3 regions of the Erwinia sp. Eh17-17 genome follow, and region 1 is predicted to be linked to each of the others. Evidence: predicted binding sites of a transcription regulator. Region 1 holds the regulator's gene; each other region holds the start of a gene.
The links. Region 1 encodes ArgR, which controls arginine synthesis, uptake and breakdown. Its sites were predicted from a motif close to ANTGAATAAAAATACANT; they were not measured.

Region 1 (6,477 bases):
TGCTGCCAAACCTGCCTGGCGAGAAAAACCCGTTTGCTTATCAGCTGACTGAATCAGAAGCCGATAACGATCAGGCCCCTGTTCAAATGCCGCGTGATTACCCGGACAGCGCCTCTGGCCTGCTGCGGGGAGATCGTGCCGCAAAATAATTTTTATGGGGTGCCTTGCACCCCTGTATCTGAGCTGTCATACCTGTGTTACTCAACATTGCCTGCAATTCCGGGTACCCCCTTTAATTCCCCCTGGTAGCGAGAGCTGAGTTCCGATGAAGAAGACATCATTTCTGTTAAGCGCATTAGCCCTGAGTATTGGCGTCAATCTGGCAGTCATACCACCGACCCAGGCATCGCTCCCGACTCAGATTCAGGGGCAGCCCCTTCCCAGCCTGGCTCCGATGCTGGAAAAAGTGCTGCCTGCCGTGGTCAGCGTTCACGTTGAGGGAAGCGAAAGCGACAGCAGCGGCAAACCGCAGCAAATCCCCGACCAGCTAAAACGCTTCTTCGATCAAAATGGCCAGGATGGCGCGCAGGGTGACGATAAGTCAGAGGAGTTCGAAGGGCTGGCATCAGGCGTGATTATTGATGCTGCGAAAGGCTACGTGCTGACCAACAATCACGTGGTCAGCGGGGCTGATAAAATCAGCGTGCAGCTGAGCGACGGCCGTGAGTTTGATGCCAAACTGGTCGGGCGCGATGAGCAAACGGATATTGCCCTGATCCAGCTGAGCGGTGCCACCAACCTGACTCAGGTAAAAATTGCCGACTCCGACCAGCTTAAAGTCGGCGATTTCACCGTTGCTATCGGTAATCCGTTTGGCCTGGGTCAGACCGCAACCTCAGGGATTGTCTCTGCGCTGGGCCGCAGCGGGCTGAATCTGGAAGGGCTGGAAAACTTTATTCAGACCGATGCCGCCATTAACCGTGGGAACTCCGGTGGCGCACTGGTTAACCTGAACGGTGAGCTGATCGGCCTGAACACGGCTATTCTGGCTTCCAGCGGCGGTAATATCGGTATTGGCTTTGCCATCCCGAGTAATATGGCGATGGGTCTGGCGCAGCAGCTGATCCAGTTTGGTGAAGTGAAACGCGGCCAGCTGGGCCTCAAAGGCACCGAGATGACCGCCGATATGGCGAAAGCCTTTAATGTCGACGTGCAGCGCGGCGCCTTCGTCAATGAGGTGTTACCGCAGTCATCTGCTGCGAAAGCCGGGATCAAAGCAGGTGATATCATTACCAGCGTCGATGGAAAATCGATTGCCAATTTTTCTGAGCTGCGGGTGAAAATCGGTACGACGCCGCCAGGTCAGGAGGTGAAAATTGGCCTGCTGCGTGAAGGTAAGCCGCTGACATTCACCGTGAAGCTGGATAACAGCACTCAGTCTGGCTCCAGCGCGGAGTTGATGACGCCAGCACTGCAGGGAGCGACCCTGAGCGACGGTGCGGCAAAAGACGGCACCAAAGGGGTGGAAGTCGATGATGTCGCTAAAGCGTCACCGGCGGCACAGTTTGGTCTGCAGAAAGATGACGTGATTGTTGGCGTTAACCGCACGCCGGTTCAGAACCTGGCCGAACTGCGTAAACTGCTCGACACAAAACCCCCTCTGCTGGCCCTGAGCGTCATGCGCGGCGATGAGAATATCTATCTGCTGCTGCGTTAATCCCCCCCACGCAGACACAGGCTACTGTGTCTGCGTAACTCATGCTATCCTGCCTCTCGTTCATTCATTCACCGCTTAAGACCATGTTTCTTAAAATTTTGCGTTCAGTGATCTTCGGCCTGATTGTGGCCGGCATTCTTCTGGTAGCCGTACCGGGCCTCAGGCTGGGTAGCGATTTGCTGTCATCTCGGAATGTCAGCACCAGCGAGGAACCGGTCAGCTACAATACGGGCGTGCGCCGCGCTGCGCCTGCGGTCGTCTATGTCTATAATCGCAGCGCCAACGGTGCGAGCGATGTGCTGGGTTCAGGCGTGATCATGGACCCACGTGGCTATATCCTGACCAATAAGCATGTGATCAACGACGCCAGCCAGATTATCGTTAACCTGCAGGATGGCCGCTATTTTGAAGCGATGCTGGTGGGCTCCGATTCTCTGACCGACCTGGCCGTATTGAAAATCAACGCCTCTAACTTACCCGTGATCCCTATCAATCCGCAGCGCGTGGCACACGTTGGCGATCTGGTGATGGCGATAGGTAATCCGTACAACATCGGACAAACGGTCACGCAGGGAATTATCGGTGCCACCGGACGCGTCGGCCTCAGCCCCTCGCGCCATCAGGATTTCCTGCAAACGGATGCATCGATTAACCGGGGTAACTCCGGCGGCGCACTGATCAACTCACTGGGCGAACTGGTGGGGATTAATACCCTGTCGTTTGATAAAAGCAGTAACGGTGAGACCCCGGAAGGGCTGGGCTTTGCCATCCCGACCAAGCTGGCCACCAAGGTGATGGAAAAGCTGATCCGCGACGGGCGCGTGATCCGTGGTTACATTGGCATAACGGGCCAGGAGTTCCGCCGTTTTAGCGGGCAAAATACCAGTGTGGAACACCCTCAGGGCCAGGGCATCGTTGTGACCGTGGTGAAAGCAGGCGGCCCCGCAGATATTGCCGGTCTGCGCGTTAACGATGTCATTACGCGGGTGAATAACACCCCCGCCATCTCCCCCATGGAAACCATGGACCAGGTCGCGGAAATTCGCCCGGGAACGGTGATTAACGTTGAGATCAGTCGTGAAGACAAAAAGATGACGCTGCCGGTCACGGTGCAGGAGTATCCGGAGGATAGCCCGGCCCAGAACCAAAGCCAGTAGGCCTGACTGACAGCGAAGATAACGGGTGCTGAGGCACCCGTTTGAAGGATATTTACTTAACGAACTCTTCGCCGAGCGTAATATCTTTTTTCAGCGTATCCAGCATACCATCCAGCGACTGCTGTTCAAACGCGCTCAAAGGGCCGATTGGGCGACGCTCAGCGATACCGTTTTTACCCAGCAGCAGCGGCTGTGAGAAGAAGCGAGCATGTTCGCCGTCCCCTTCGACATACGCACATTCCACAATGTCGCTTTCGCCTTTCAGCGCACGCACCAGCGACAGACCAAACCGTGCAGCCGCCTGCCCCATAGAGAGAGTGGCTGAGCCGCCACCGGCTTTAGCTTCGACCACTTCAGTGCCTGCATTCTGAATACGTTTGGTCAGATCGATAACTTCCTGCTCGCTGAAGGTCACGCCAGGGATCTGTGACAGCAACGGCAGAATGGTCACGCCGGAGTGGCCTCCGACAACCGGTACATTCAGGTCCTGAGGCTGCTTGCCTTTCAGCGCGGCAACAAAGGTATTCGAGCGGATGATGTCCAGCGTGGTCACACCAAACAGTTTGTTTTTGTCGTAAACACCGGCTTTTTTCAGCACTTCAGCAGCAATCGCCACCGTGGTATTCACCGGGTTAGTGATGATACCGATCAGGGCATTCGGGCTGGTTGATGCCACCTGCTCAATCAGATTACGCACAATACCGGCATTAACGTTGAAAAGATCTGAACGATCCATACCCGGTTTACGAGCCACGCCGGCAGAAATCAGCACCACGTCAGCACCTTTAAGCGCCGGAGTCGCATCTTCACCACTGAAACCTTCGATTTTTACTGCGGTAGGGATATGGCTTAAATCAACCGCCACACCGGGAGTCACCGGGGCGATATCATAGAGTGAGAGTTCTGAGCCTGCTGGAAGCTGGGTTTTGAGCAGAAGGGCCAGAGCCTGGCCGATACCACCTGCTGCACCGAGGACTGCAACTTTCATCCTAAACTCCTTATTATATTTTGAACATTACATGTGCCGGGAAATCCATCTGTATTTAAATCATGTTGCGGCGTTACATTACACCTTTAGCGCTAATCCGAACAACCTCAACATTATAACAAACCGTTCACATCGTGCGCATTTCAGCACGGCGTCAGCTCATTTTTTTTCACCACTAAAGTTTGTTAAACTGCCCTTCCCGGCGGCCAGGGAATGCCCGGAATCTCATTTCTTATTTGCATAAACATTCATTTAAATGCATAATAATGTAATATCCCGCTGAGGGTATCCCTTAATAACCTCCTTTTATCGGTAACCTATGCGTAACCCATCAAAGCAAGAAGAACTGATTAAGGCGTTTAAAGCCTTACTCAAGGAAGAAAAATTCAGCTCGCAGGGCGAGATTGTCAGCGCACTTCAGGAAGAAGGTTTCGAGAATATTAATCAGTCGAAAGTCTCCCGCATGCTGACAAAGTTCGGTGCTGTGCGTACCCGCAATGCCAAAATGGAGATGGTTTACTGCCTGCCGGCAGAGCTGGGCGTGCCAACCACCACCAGCCCGCTGAAAAATCTGGTTCTGGATATCGACTTCAATGATGCGCTGGTCGTGATTCACACCAGCCCCGGAGCTGCCCAGCTGATTGCTCGCCTGCTCGACTCACTGGGTAAGGCAGAAGGTATTCTCGGCACGATTGCCGGGGACGACACCATCTTCATCACGCCTGCCCGTGCATTTACGGTGAAACAGCTGCACGATGCGGTGCTGGTACTGTTCGAACAAGAGTTATAAGCCGCCGCAGACGTTAACCTGGCGGCAACACATGCCAGCGGTGCCTTCTCTTCAGGGCTGACCATCGTCAGTCCTTTTTTATTTCCCTTATATAACAATCACCAGCAGCATATTCCACTACCTTTTCTCTCACCCACCTGTCACTTCCCCCCGCAAAATTTATTTCAGCAATGTGATCGACCCCTAATAAGCGCACAGATAGCTAAATTCACGCAGGGTAATGTTTTTACAAGCATTTAACAGGTCATGGTTAAAATATAAGCGTTTTTTATAACGGCTAGTTATTAAAAACCTCGCAACTTAAGAAGAATCCCAACAAAACATTATTAGCCTGCTATTAATTTTTTACGTTATCAGATCTATACTAGTTTCCGTGATGCAAATCACAGTAAGCAAAAAGATAAAAACAGTTGACGAGGAAAATATCATGAACGTTAAAACTACTATTGCTGCATTAAGCGTGCTATCTGCGCTGTCATTTGGTTCTTTTGCCGCTGAATCTGTTAATGCCGATCAGGCAAAAAATCTGCAACCGATGGGCGTTGTCAGCGTCAGCGGCGTGGGCGGTTCACCGATGGATATCCGTCAGGCACTGAATAATAAAGCAACCGATAAAGGTGCCAGCGCCTATCGCGTTATCGAGAATTATCAGAACGGTAACTGGCATGCTACGGCTGAGCTGTACAAGTAACTCAGAGAATCATCTGCTTATTAATTAGTTATTTAATTAATGAAATACGGTAACCCCAAGTATAACAAACGCTTTTTAGCCCTTTCGGTTACCGCACAACCCTTATTCTGGAGTCATCATCATGAAAACCACTTTTACTATCGCTGCGTTAGGTCTTGCTTCTGTTCTGTCATTCGGTGCCAGCGCCGCTAGCCTTGTGACCAGTCAACAGGTCGCCAGCCAGAACCTGCAGTCTGTCGGCACCATCAGCGTTAATGGCGTTGCCGGCGCGCCGATGGACATCCGTCATAAGCTGTCTGAGAAAGCCGACCAGCAGGGTGCCACTTCTTACCGCGTGATCGAAGCACGTAACGATGGCAACTACCACGCAACGGCTGAACTGTATAAATAACATCGCATCGGGTGTCTGTTGCACCCGCCCGTGACATGACTGCGGTCATGATGTTGAATCCGCAGGTTGTTGGTCACAATGAGGAGATTAACTATGAAAATTAAAACAACCATCGCTGCATTGGGTCTGTTCTCTGTTGTCAGCTTCGGCGCATCTGCTGCCCAGCTGGTGAACAGCCAACAGGCTGAAAATCTGCACTCTGCGGGGATCATCTCGGTAAGCGGTGTCGCGGGTACGCCGTCGGACATTCGCGCGCAGCTTTCACAAAAAGCCGATCGGCAGGGTGCCAGCGCATTCCGCATTATCGAAGCACGTAATCAGGATAACTGGCACGCAACGGCCGAAATCTATCAGTAATTCCTCGTCGACGGCCAGTCACATGACGGCTGGCATGACGAACCTTTTGGCCCCGTTCGCCGGGGCCCTTTTTATGCCCTGTTATCTGACGTTAAAGCGGAGCTGACCCTCCAGCTCCTCTTCTGCTTCATCAAACAGTAATATCAGTGCGCCATAGCGCCGCTTCTGACCGCTTCCCAGATGGATAAACTCGATCTCCAGAGGCAAGGTGATCTGCGGCTGAACGATGGCATCCCACAGGCTATCCAGATCTGTTATTGCCCCCAGCGGCAGCGCAAATCGCTCGCTGAACTGGCGGTAAAAGTGGGCCTGATCGACAATGATATTGAAATCAAAACTCTCTTTTCTCATGCTGGTTGCTCCGCAGGACACACCACCGGGTATCAGGCTAAAGTCCCCCAATATGCAGGGCTTTGACTTCCATAAACTCCTCCAGCCCCAGCACT
Region 2 (6,477 bases), on a different contig from region 1:
TTGGGCTGATTGACCAGCGCCAGCGGCTGGTCGAGTTTCCCGTCCTTATACTGCTGCCCACGATCGGTGGGTTTTGACGAGCACCCTGCCAGCAGCGCCAGCAGCGTGCCGGTCACCAGATATTTTGCCCAACCTGCTTTCATGCCTTGTTTCCTTTATACGTGAACCCTGCGCGAAGATAGCAAAGGCACCGCCATAATAAAATGCGCCCTGAGAAAAAGAGCGTTGCCATTTGTGCAACATTTCAGCATCTTAGTTGAAAAATGCATCACAACCACGATTTTAGCCACTTATCTGCAAAAAGGGGTTGCAAGAAAACCCATCAGGCGTATAGTGCGCATCCACGGACGCGGGATGGAGCAGCCTGGTAGCTCGTCGGGCTCATAACCCGAAGGTCGTCGGTTCAAATCCGGCTCCCGCAACCAATTAACTGAAGTCAGTATGATTGAGTTAAGCAGCAGTAAAGAAGAACGTTGTCGTGATGGAAGCGACAAACCACGCGGACGCGGGATGGAGCAGCCTGGTAGCTCGTCGGGCTCATAACCCGAAGGTCGTCGGTTCAAATCCGGCTCCCGCAACCAATTCCGTCGTGGATGGGTAGTAAAAGTAGTCAAGCGTTAATCGGACGCGGGATGGAGCAGCCTGGTAGCTCGTCGGGCTCATAACCCGAAGGTCGTCGGTTCAAATCCGGCTCCCGCAACCAATCAAACACCCTGAAGGGTGTTTTTTTGTATCTGTCGTTTGCCCCCCTCCCTGTTAAGCCGGCAGAATCCTTTCCGCCCGGTGACTATTTATGCTTCAGCGGCGCCAGCGGCGCACCGTTAGCAAAGTACGCTTTAATCCCTGCCAGAATGGAATCCGCGACCTGATGCTGAAAACGGGTGGTGCGGAGCTTACGTTCCTCTTCGATATTGCTGATAAAGGCCGTTTCTACCAGGATCGAAGGAATATCAGGCGCTTTCAGGACCGCAAAACCCGCCTGGTCCACCGTCCGCTTGTGCAGATGGTTGATCTTCCCCATGCGGGATAACACCTCTTTACCAAACTTCAGGCTGTCATTAATCGTCAGGCTCTGCACCATATCAAACATGGTGTGGTCGAGATAACGGTCGCCGCTCTTACTGACGCCACCAATCAGGTCTGATTCGTTCTGCGTCTGGGCGAGAAAGCGCGCTGCCGTGCTGGTTGCGCCCTTTGTTGACAGGGCAAAAACCGATGAGCCACGCGCTGCACGGCTGGTAAACGCATCGGCATGAATGGAGATAAACAGATCGGCGCGCTGCTTACGCGCCTTGGCGACCCGCACCTTCAGAGGAATGAACACATCCTCGTTGCGTGTCATATAGGCACGCATGTTCGGCTGCTTGTCGATCAACGCCTTCAGACGGCGGCCAATCTTCAGCACCACGTCTTTCTCGCGGGTTTTATGCTTGCCCACGGCACCGGAGTCTTCGCCTCCGTGACCGGGGTCGATCATGATCACAATCGGTCGATCCCTTCCGGCCTTACCGGGCAAGGCCGCATCGGCCGGCTGGCTGCGCTCAAGTTCACCCTGATTGTAATCTTCCAGCAATGCCAGCAGCGGATCATCCGTAGACTTCTGCGACTGTACAGGATAGAGATCCAGCACCAGGCGATTTTTGATCCCGGCGACCGGATCGAGCGTGAAGATGCGCGGGGCGACGTTCTGCTTCAGTTCCAGCACCAGCCTGACGGTATTGGGATCAAACTGACCGACGCGGGCATTTTTAATATAAGGATCGTCCGAACGAACCAGATGACCCACGCTGTTCAGTACGGCGTTAAGCCGGATATTTTCGATATCCACCACCACGCGTTCAGGATTGCTCAGGGCAAACTGCTTATACTTGAGCGCGGTGCTGGACTCAATGGTCAGACGTGAGTAGGTGGATGAAGGCCAGAGACGGATCGCCAGTACGTGACTGCTGGCCGCAAAGCCGACACGGCTGACGCTGAGCAGGCAGGCTGCTCCTGCTGCCTGTATTAACCGCCGCCGGTTAAGTGAAGTTGAATCGGTCATGCCACTCCGGATGCTGTGATTTGTCTAATAAAAAGCCAATAACAAAAAAGTTGCAAAAACTTTAACGAATCAGCTCTGCCGTGTCACCCCAAAAAAGCGAATAAATGCAGGGCATTAGCCACAGTGAAATGCGGTAACGGGTGATAAGTAAGGATAAATGTCACTTGCACCCGACCCGATAAAAGAATAAAAATACACTTTTAACGAATAATAATGCAAAGAGGGTTTGCCGTGAAGGAACGTAGTACCGAGCTGGTTCAGGGATTTCGCCATACCGTTCCCTACATCAACGCCCACCGTGGTAAAACGTTTGTCATTATGCTGGGTGGTGAAGCCATCGAGCATGAGAACTTCTCCAGCATCGTCAACGATATCGGCCTGCTGCACAGCCTTGGCATCCGCCTGGTGGTGGTGTACGGCGCGCGGCCGCAGATTGATGCCAGCCTCTCCGAGCGTCATCTGGAACCTCTCTACCATAAACATACGCGCGTCACGGATGCGCAGTCACTGGAGCTGGTAAAACAGGCGGCTGGCCGTTTACAGCTGGATATTACCGCCCGTCTGTCGATGAGCCTGAACAATACCCCGTTGCAGGGGGCGCATATTAATGTGGTCAGCGGCAACTTTATCATTGCGCAACCGCTGGGCGTGGATGACGGCGTGGACTACTGTCACAGCGGCCGCATTCGCCGTATTGATGAAGAGGCCATTCACCGCCAGCTGGACAGCGGTGCCATCGTGCTGATGGGGCCGGTGGCGGTTTCTGTTACCGGAGAAAGTTTTAATCTGACCTCAGAAGAGGTGGCCACTCAGCTGGCGATTAAGCTGAAGGCGGAAAAGATGATCGGCTTCTGCTCTGAGCAGGGCGTGATCAACCATGAAGGCAACATCGTCTCCGAGCTGTTCCCTAACGAAGCGCAGCAGCGTATTGAAGAGCTGGAAACCGGCGATGATTATCATTCCGGTACCGTGCGTTTCCTGCGCGGCGCGGTAAAAGCCTGCCGCAGCGGCGTACGCCGCTGCCACCTGATCAGCTACCAGGAAGACGGCACCCTGCTGCAGGAGCTGTTCTCACGCGACGGTATCGGTACCCAGATCGTCATGGAGAGCGCCGAGCAGATCCGTCGTGCGACCATTAATGATATTGGCGGGATTCTGGAGTTGATCCGCCCGCTGGAGCAGCAGGGCATTCTGGTGCGCCGCTCGCGCGAACAGCTGGAAATGGAGATCGACAAGTTTACCATTGTTGAGCGCGACAACCTGACCATAGGCTGCGCGGCACTCTATCCGTTCCCGGAAGAGCAGATTGGGGAGATGGCCTGCGTGGCGGTGCACCCGGATTACCGCAGCTCGGCACGCGGTGAAGCGCTGCTGGAGCGCGTGGCGTTACAGGCGCGGCAGATGGGTCTGAAAAAGCTGTTCGTCCTGACCACCCGCAGCATTCACTGGTTCCAGGAGCGTGGATTCGTTCCGGTCGATATTGAGCTGCTGCCAGAAAGCAAAAAGCAGATGTACAACTATCAGCGCCGTTCAAAAGTGCTGATGGTCGACCTGCGCGAAGCCAACGCCCAGACGCGGCAAAGCTAATCGCGCAAAGCGCGATTAGCTCGTAGGGGTCGACCCTCTTTTTCGGTCGACCCGCAAAGCGCGATTAGCTCGTAGGGGTCGACCCTCTTTTTCGGTCGACCCGCAAAGCACGATTAGCTGGTAGGGGTCGACCGGCAGCGGGCGGATCGAAAAAATGATCCGCCCCTACAAAACCCGTCACACCTGCACGTATACGGGCGGACCGAAAAAAATGATCCGCCCCGACAAAATCCGTCACACCTGCACGTATACGGGCGGACCGAAAAAAATGATCCGCCCCTACAAAACCCGTCACATCTGCACGTACACGGGCGGATCGAAAAAAAATGATCCGCCCCTACAAAACCCGTCACATCTGCACGTACACGGGCGGATCGAAAAAAATGATCCGCCCCTACAAAACCCGTCACATCTGCACGTACACGGGCGGATCGAAAAAAATGATCCGCCCCGACAAGATCCGTTATCCCTGCCCGGACGTCAGAATCAATCGTTCGACCAGGCCACTGCGCCTTTGGGTACGCATCTTCACCGCACTGTTAAATACCGCTTTATCTGCGTACAGCGTCAGCTGACGTTTGGCGCGGGTTATCGCGGTATACACCAGCTCCCGCGTCAGCACCGGCATCACCTGATTCGGCAACACCATCAGCGTGTGTTCGAACTCCGACCCCTGTGATTTATGCACCGTCATCGCCCAGGCACTGTCGTGCGGCGGCAGTCGGCTGGGCTGTACCGCTTTGATGGTGCCGTCTGGCAGCGGGAAGTACACTTTCAGCTGTTGTTCCCCGTCCGGCATCGCAATACCGATATCACCGTTAAACAGCCCCAGTGCCCGATCGTTACGGGCGATCATCACCGGTCGTCCGATGAACCACTTCCCGTTTAGCGCCACGTTACGGCGGATCAGTCCCACCTGACGCAGCGACTGCTCAATGCGTTCATTCAGCCCGGCGACGCCAAACGGCCCCTCGCGCAGCGCGCACAGCAGCTGGAAGCGGCTAAACTCGGCCAGCACCTCAGCCGGTGCAGCACCGGATGCCAGCTTCGTCAGATAGCCGCGATACCCGGCGACACAGTCGTTCAGCAGCTGCTGGTAATCTTCCGTACTGCTCAGCGCATGGCGGCGGATATCGCTGAATCCGTGACCGAATACCTGCTCCACCCGCTTTACCTCTCCAGCGTTGACCGCCAGCGCCAGCTGGCCGATGCCGGATGATGCTGTAAAACGATAACTTTTACGCAGCAGACAGAGGGTATCGCGCACGGGGGAGGCGCTCGCATCATCACGCCCGGAGACCTCGCAGCCGGTCAGGCGCGCCAGCTGCGCCGCACGCGCCACGCTGTAGCCAGACTCCGCACAGCGGCAGATATCGCCAAGCACTGCACCCGCTTCTACCGACGCCAGCTGGTCACGATCGCCGAGGAAAATCACCCTTGCCTGCGCTGGCAAGGCGGCAATCAGGTTAGCCAGCATCGGCAAATCCACCATCGAAGCCTCATCCACCACCAGCACGTCAAGATGAAGCGGGTTACCCCGGTGATAGCGCATACGCTGGCTGCCGGGCAGCGCCCCCAGCAGGCGGTGCAGCGTGGTCGCCTCACCGGGAAAACTGTTCAGAATCGCGGGATCCAGTTTCAGTTCCTGTAGCGTTTTACCCAGCGACTCCGTCAGTCTGGCCGCGGCCTTGCCGGTGGGGGCCGCCAGTTCGATGCGCGGGGCAGTTGCTGACAGCTCAATCAGGCTGGCAAGCAGCTTGGCCACCGTCGTGGTTTTTCCGGTTCCCGGCCCGCCGGAAATCACCGACACCTGGCAGGTCAGGGCTACCGCAGCGGCAATTTTCTGCCAGTCATCGGGCTGCTGGCCAAAATAGCGATCCAGCGTCTGACGCACCTGCGCCTCGTCCAGCGCCACGGCGGGCTGCTGATGCTGCACAAACTGCGCCACCTCGCCTTCGCTCTGCCACATACGGTGCAGATACAGGCGCTGCTGATAGAGTACCAGCGGAGTGGCAGACTGCCCGTCACTGACCGCACTTTGCGCCAGCAGAGAGTGCTGCCAGTCGGCAGGTGCTCCGGCCGCCTGCCACAGCGCCTGAGCCAGTTCGGGGTGCCGCCCGGCAAAGAAAGCGTCAGGGTGTAGCTGGTCGAGCGGCAGGCAGACGTGCCCTTCCCCTGCATCGCGGCTGACCAGCGCGGCGGCCAGCATCAGCGCAGGCTGCTGTCCGGTCGCCACCATCTGCGCAAACTGCACGTCCAGGGGGCGCAGCAGTCGCAGGCGCTGAGCCTGCTGTAAACCTTCAGTCAGCGTCATGCGCCGGTCCCCGCATCGTTAGCAAACAGCTGGTCAAGCGCGCTGACAAAATCTTCCTGCGGCCGCGTACTGTAAATACCGTTGCTGGCCTGCGTGCCGTCCAGGCCGCGCAGGAACAGATAAATAACGCCACCAAAATGCTGCTGGTAATCGTAGTCCGTCAGGCGGTGCCGCAGGTAACGATGCAGCGCCAGGGTATACAGCTGATACTGTAAATCGTAACGATGTGACTGCATCGCCTGGGTCATCGCTTCCTGGGTGTAGGCACTGCTGTCCTCACCCAGCCAGTTAGATTTATAGTCGAGCAGGTAATATTTTCCCTGCCAGCAGAACACCAGGTCGATAAAACCTTTGAGCATGCCCTGCACCTGATAAAAATCAAGCGGCGGACAGCCCGCCGACAGCGGGTCCTGACGAACGACGCTGTCGAGCGCGCTGGCCGTCAGCAGGCGAGAAATGGGCAGATAGAACTGCAGCTCAACCCGTCGGGCCTGGGGTGGCAACTGGTGCAGGCTGACGCCGCTCTCATTGAGTG
Region 3 (6,477 bases), 100 kb from region 1:
CAGGGATTCAAACGCTGCTATCTGGAAACCACCGCCTCGCTGACGCGCGCCATTCGCCTGTATGAACACCTCGGATTTACACACATCGACGGGCCGATGGGGTCAACCGGCCACGTAGACTGCGAAGTCACGATGCTGAAAACCCTGTAATCCGTCAGGTTAACACCGGCACGCCGCTGTGAAAACGCAGCTGCGTATCCGGTTCGCCGATCAGCCGCGCCTCTGTTTCCCCGATTTTACGCACCCGCGCGCTGATATCGGTCGGTGAGATCAGCGCGGCCAGCGCCAGATAATCCTGATAGTGACGTGCCTCAGAGCGCAGCAGAGAGACATAAAACGCCGCCAGCTCCTCATCCAGATACGGTGCCAGGCTGGCGAAACGCTCGCAGGAGCGCGCCTCGATGTACGCGCCGCAGATCAGCTTATCCACCAGCGTTTGCGGTTCGTGCGTGGCAATCTCACGCAGCAGCCCTTTCGCATAGCGGCTGGCGGTGATCCTCATATAGGGAATACCGCGCGCCTGCATAATTTCCAGCACCTGATAAAAATGGTGCAGCTCCTCTTTGATCAGCAGCACCATCTTATCCACCAGCTCATCGCCGTACGGCACCTCTTCGCGGCTGATGATAGTTTTCGACAGGCCTTTGTGCTGTTCAAGGAACGCCAGGTCGGCCTGGTCGTTATGGACAAAGTTTTCCCAGGGCTTCAGCCACGCCAGTAAGGCATCGCCGCTGGCTTTATCGGCAACATATTTACGGATCAGCCACATTGCGGTCTGCGCGGCTTTCAGTTCGCACACCAGATGGTCGGTCAGGAGGAGAGACAGATGCTGCGGCTGACGGGCTTCGTCAATCCAGGCTTGTGGCGTACGGCAGTGAAGGAATTCCAGGACCGGGGCAAGCAGGTGTTCGATGTTCATACAATACAGATCACGTAGTGGCCGGGCATGCCCGGCCAGAATTTACAGGGAGTGATTAATGACGAATGCCGTTATCTTCGCCGTCGATGGCTTCGCCATCTTCACCGTCTTCGTCGTCTTCATCCTGCGCGTCCGGGTCTTCGAAATAGGTGCCCCAGCCGTCGTAGTCAACGTTGAATTTACCGGCCACGTCGATCAGCTGTTCAACCTGCGCGTCAATCAGCTCGGCGTTCAGCGCGCCTTCGCTCAGGATATCGCAGCACATCACTTTCGTGCCGTCTTCCAGGTCCAGCTCTTCCGGTTCGGTGACTTCATAACCCAGCTTAAAGGCTTCCACCGCCGCTTTTTCCAGCGCGTCAAAGCTGTCGCAGGAGAAGTGATGCTCAATGGTGTACAGCGCGTCCGGATCGCTGCCGTCATCCAGCAGCTCTTCAATAATCAGCCGTGTTTCTTCACGCTGCTCTTCCAACAATGCTTCGTTAGCCATGATCTCTTCCTCATTAGGGCGTTATTTCGCGTATTTTCCCACAGTGCTCTCTGCGCCACTACCATTAAAAGCAAGTTTCTGCTCACCGGGGTTGAAAGTGAATATTAATACGGTTAAATTGAATTTTAATTCAATAAAAGTTACCTGGAGTGCTTTATGAGTCAGTTATATCAACGTCACTTCCTCAGGCTGCTCGATTTCACCCCTTCTGAAATCAACGGCTTACTGGCGCTGGCGTCTGTGTTGAAAACCGATAAGAAAAACGGCGAAGAAATTCAGCACCTGCAAGGTAAGAATATTGCGCTCATCTTCGAAAAAGACTCGACCCGTACCCGATGCTCTTTCGAAGTTGCCGCATTCGATCAGGGCGCGAACGTCACGTATCTTGGCCCGAGCGGCAGTCAGATCGGCCATAAAGAGTCGATGAAGGATACCGCCCGCGTGCTCGGCCGTATGTATCACGCCATTCAGTATCGTGGTCACGGCCAGGCGCTGGTTGAGTCGCTGGCCGAACACGCCGGTGTGCCGGTGTGGAACGGGCTGACCAATGAGTTCCATCCCACCCAGCTGCTGGCCGACCTGCTCACCATGCAGGAACACCTGCCGGAAAAAGCCTTCAGCCAGATGACGCTGGCCTACGTCGGGGACACCCATAACAATATGGGCAACACCCTGCTGGAAGCCGCCGCGCTGGTGGGCCTCGACCTGCGCCTGATTGCACCGAAAAGCTGCTGGCCGGATGCCGCGCTGGTCGCCGAGTGCCAGAAAGTGGCGGAAAAAACCGGGGCGAAAATCACCCTGACCGAAGAGATTGCCGCCGGTGTCAAAGGCGCTGACTTTATCTATACCGACGTCTGGGTATCGATGGGTGAGCCGAAAGAAGTGTGGCAGGAGCGTATTGCTCTGCTGCGCCCTTACCAGGTGAATATGGCGATGCTGGAGGCCACCGGCAACCCGCAGGTGAAGTTCCTGCACTGCCTGCCTGCCTTCCACGACGACCAGACCACGCTTGGCCAGCAGATGGCGCAGCAGTACGACCTGCACGGCGGCATGGAAGTGACCGACGAGGTGTTTGAGTCCCCGCACAGCGTGGTGTTCGACCAGGCCGAAAACCGTCTGCACACCATTAAAGCGGTGATGGTCGCCACCCTCTCCTCCAGCCACTAATCAGACTGGCCGGCAGCGAATTAACCTGATTCGCTGCCTCTCTGATCTTTCCTTCCCCGTTAAATATACTTATTTCAAAAAAACAGCACTGCCGCGCTCTGTTGCTGAATAAGAATCCATTCACATTACATAATTCATTTTACTTTTTTAAAAATGACAAATGTAACCTATTGAATGCCGCAAATAAAAAACAACGCTTATCCATTCATCACAAAAATAGAAACCCTGGCAAACGCACTTAGCAGAATAAATATCTCACAATTCTCATGCTCATTGCGATTAACTAGCAGAATAAAAGAATACCTATGCATTATAAAATTAAAAACCTTTAAAAACAGTCAATTAAAAAATCGTAAAAAACACTAAACACAACAAGTTACGCCGAAAATAAAAACTAAGTCAGAAATTACCGTTAACTATTCACTCTGGCGATGATTAAAATCGCGATAAAAATGACCATCATCAACTTCAGATCACATTACACGGAACAGTGGGCTTTACGTGATAAAAATCACATTCACGATTCATTCGGCTATTACTATCGTCAGGGAATTTTGAACGTAACTGACTGAGACAACGTGAACATCGCTTTCACTGCGGACAGCTATCGCCCTAAAAAAGGAAATGAATATGAACAGACATTATGTCGGCTCGGAAATAGGCCAGCTTCGCTCGGTGATGCTTCATCGCCCTAATTTAAGTTTAAAAAGGCTGACGCCTTCGAACTGTCAGGATCTGTTGTTCGATGATGTGCTGTCTGTCGAAAAAGCCGGGGAAGAACACGATATCTTTTCGGCCACGCTACGTGAACAGGGCGTTGAGGTTTTACTTTTTACCGATCTGTTAACAGAAACCTTAGCGCTGCCCACGGCCAAAGAGTGGCTGCTTAAAACGCAGGTCTCTGATTATCACCTCAGTCCTTCATTTGCGGCAGATATACGCGGCTGGCTGGCAGACACCACCGACCGCCAGCTGGCTCGTTACCTTTCCGGGGGCTTAACATATGAAGAAATACCCTCTTATTTCAGCAATATGGCCATCGATCTCCACCAGCCGGATGATTTCATTATGGCTCCGCTGCCCAACCAGCTGTTTACCCGTGATGCTTCCTGCTGGCTTTACGGCGGTGTGTCGATCAATCCGATGGCTAAACCTGTCCGGCAAAGGGAAAGCAACAATCTGAGAGCGATCTATCGCTGGCATCCGTCCTTCTCAAAGGGCGACTTTATTAAATATTTCGATGATGAAAAGACCAACTACGAAGATGCCACGCTTGAAGGCGGAGACGTGCTGGTGCTGGGGAACGGCACCGTCATGATTGGTCTGTCTGAACGCACGACATCCTGCGGCGTTGAATTTCTCGCACGCGCGCTGTTCGGGCATCAGCAGGCAAGCAGAGTCATCGTCGTTGAACTGCCTAAACAGCGCGCCTGCATGCATCTCGACACGGTGATGACGCATCTGGATCGGGATACATTTTCCGTCTACCCCGAAGCCATCGGTCCTCAGACCCGCTGCTGGACAATCACCAGCGATGGTCAGGGCGGCCTGCACCGCAAAGAAGAAAGCAGCTTGCTGAAGGCGATTGAGCAGGCACTGGGCTTAGACCAGATCCATCTGATTACCACCGGGGGCGACCGTTTCGAAGCAGAGCGCGAGCAGTGGAATGATGCCAACAACGTGCTTGCCGTGCGTCCCGGCGTCGTCATCGGCTACGAGCGCAATATCTATACCAATGAAAAATACGACAAAGCCGGGATCACCGTGCTGCCCATTCCCGGTAACGAACTGGGCAGAGGGCGCGGTGGCGCACGCTGCATGAGCTGTCCGCTGGAACGGGATGGCCTTTAAAGCCCAAAAGGAGGCATCAATGAACAAACCTTTATTAGTCATCGCGCTGGGCGGCAACGCGTTGTTAAAGCGGGGTGAACCCCTGGAGGCGGATATTCAGAGCCGGAATATCGAAGACGCCGCCAGCGCGATTGCGGCGCTGACGCAAGAGTGGCGCATTATTCTGGTTCATGGCAACGGCCCTCAGGTTGGCCTGCTTGCCCTGCAGAACAGCGCTTACGAGGCCGTTTCCCCCTACCCCCTTGACGTACTGGTGGCTGAAACGCAGGGAATGATTGGCTACATGCTGCAACAGGCGTTGCAAAATCGCCTGCCCGACCTGCACATCAGCACACTGCTGACCCAGGTTGAGATCGATGCAGACGATCCGGCATTCAGTCATCCAACCAAATATATCGGCCCGGTTTATCGCCCGGAGCAGGCCAGTCTGCTGGCGGAAGAACATGGCTGGTCGATGAAAAAAGACGGCAATTTTACCCGGCGGGTGGTGCCCTCTCCGCTCCCCGTCCGAATTGTCGAGCTCCAGGCTATTCAGTCTCTGACGGCGTCAGGGCATCTGGTGATTTGTAACGGCGGCGGCGGCATTCCCGTGACACGCAGCCATAACCGGCTGTGCGGAACGGAAGCCGTGATTGATAAAGATCGCTCTGCGGCATTACTGGCCAGGCAGATTGGCGCTGATGCGCTGCTGATCCTCACCGATGCTGACGCCGTGTACCTCAACTGGGGCCAACCCGACTGCCGTTCGCTGCACCACGCCACGCCCTCAGACCTGAAAGGGATTGAGTTTGATGCCGGTTCAATGGGGCCAAAGATCGCCGCAGCCTGTGAGTTTGTTGAACAGCAAAACCGCATCGCCGGAATTGGTTCGCTGGCCGATGCCGCCGGGATCCTGCGCGGTGATAAAGGCACGCTGATTTGCCCGTCATCCATCCCCACACCCAGTGATATAAGGAAATAATCATGTCTGCTTCTCTGCATAACCGTCACTTTCTGAAACTGCTGGACTTTACTCCGGCGGAAATCCAGCAGCTGATCGATCTGTCGTGCTTATTGAAAAAAGCCAAATATTCCGGGCAGGAAGTGCAAAAACTGGCCGGCAAAAATATCGCCCTGATTTTTGAGAAGACCTCGACACGGACCCGCTGTGCCTTTGAAGTCGCCGCGTTCGATCAGGGGGCGCGGGTAACCTATCTCGGCCCGTCTGGCTCGCAGATTGGCCATAAAGAGTCGATGAAAGACACCGCCCGCGTGCTCGGCCGCATGTATGACGGAATTGAATACCGCGGGTTTGGTCAGTCGATTGTTGAAGAGCTTGCCGCCCATGCCGGTGTACCGGTGTGGAACGGACTGACTGACGAATTTCATCCGACGCAAATCCTGGCCGACTTCATGACCATGCTGGAACATGCCCCCGGCAAGACACTCGATCACATGGCTTTTGCCTACCTGGGCGATGCCCGAAACAATATGGGTAACTCACTGATGGTCGGGGCCGCCAAAATGGGCATGGATATCCGCCTGGTGGCACCGAAATCATTCTGGCCTGACGAACAGCTGGTGACGGTTTGCCAGGAGATAGCCAGACAGACGGGCGCCAGAATCACCCTGACCGACCAGGTGGAGGAAGGGGTACGCGGCGTTGATTTCCTCTACACCGACGTCTGGGTGTCGATGGGTGAGTCCAAAAGCGCCTGGGCTGAGCGCGTGGCGCTGATGAAACCTTACCAGGTGAATGCCTGCGTTCTCAAGGCAACGCAAAACCCGCAGGTGAAGTTTATGCACTGCCTGCCAGCCTTCCACAATGAACACACCCTGACAGGGCGGGAGATCGAGCAGACCTTTGGTCTGAAGGGACTGGAAGTCACCGAGGAGGTGTTTGAATCGCCCCACTCCATCGTGTTTGAACAAGCCGAAAATCGTATGCACACCATCAAGGCCGTGATGGTCGCCACGCTGGGCATGTAATGCCTGTTCGTCGCCACTGCGACATGTGCCGCAGTGGCGTCAGGATAACGACAAAGGATAAGACGTTATGCATAAATTCACTTTT

Region 2: argA (amino-acid N-acetyltransferase) is a predicted target of ArgR. The motif match lies at 2,223-2,240, and genes of this name have one in related genera.
Region 3: argF (ornithine carbamoyltransferase) is a predicted target of ArgR. The motif match lies at 1,524-1,541, and genes of this name have one in related genera.

Annotation. Positions count from the first base shown of each region.
Region 1 covers NZ_JBDFQT010000008.1:132,148-138,624, forward strand. The annotation lists gene zapG (Z-ring associated protein ZapG) at 1-149, shown strand, start outside; gene degQ (serine endoprotease DegQ) at 266-1,657, shown strand; gene degS (outer membrane-stress sensor serine endopeptidase DegS) at 1,741-2,814, shown strand; gene mdh (malate dehydrogenase) at 2,867-3,802, opposite strand; gene argR (transcriptional regulator ArgR) at 4,122-4,592, shown strand; gene yhcN (peroxide/acid stress response protein YhcN) at 5,020-5,283, shown strand; gene yhcN (peroxide/acid stress response protein YhcN) at 5,405-5,674, shown strand; gene yhcN (peroxide/acid stress response protein YhcN) at 5,768-6,031, shown strand; gene ABEH87_RS18350 (hypothetical protein) at 6,113-6,382, opposite strand; gene ABEH87_RS18355 (NAD-dependent succinate-semialdehyde dehydrogenase) at 6,420-6,477, opposite strand, start outside.
Region 2 covers NZ_JBDFQT010000007.1:155,535-162,011, reverse strand. The annotation lists gene mltA (murein transglycosylase A) at 1-143, opposite strand, end outside; tRNA gene ABEH87_RS17445 (tRNA-Met) at 349-425, shown strand; tRNA gene ABEH87_RS17440 (tRNA-Met) at 505-581, shown strand; tRNA gene ABEH87_RS17435 (tRNA-Met) at 627-703, shown strand; gene amiC (N-acetylmuramoyl-L-alanine amidase AmiC) at 788-2,041, opposite strand; gene argA (amino-acid N-acetyltransferase) at 2,255-3,628, shown strand; gene recD (exodeoxyribonuclease V subunit alpha) at 4,092-5,942, opposite strand; gene recB (exodeoxyribonuclease V subunit beta) at 5,939-6,477, opposite strand, start outside.
Region 3 covers NZ_JBDFQT010000008.1:31,131-37,607, forward strand. The annotation lists gene ABEH87_RS17830 (GNAT family N-acetyltransferase) at 1-150, shown strand, start outside; gene miaE (tRNA isopentenyl-2-thiomethyl-A-37 hydroxylase MiaE) at 155-919, opposite strand; gene rraB (ribonuclease E inhibitor RraB) at 975-1,406, opposite strand; gene argF (ornithine carbamoyltransferase) at 1,563-2,573, shown strand; gene arcA (arginine deiminase) at 3,204-4,424, shown strand; gene arcC (carbamate kinase) at 4,444-5,385, shown strand; gene argF (ornithine carbamoyltransferase) at 5,388-6,392, shown strand; gene ABEH87_RS17865 (YfcC family protein) at 6,460-6,477, shown strand, end outside.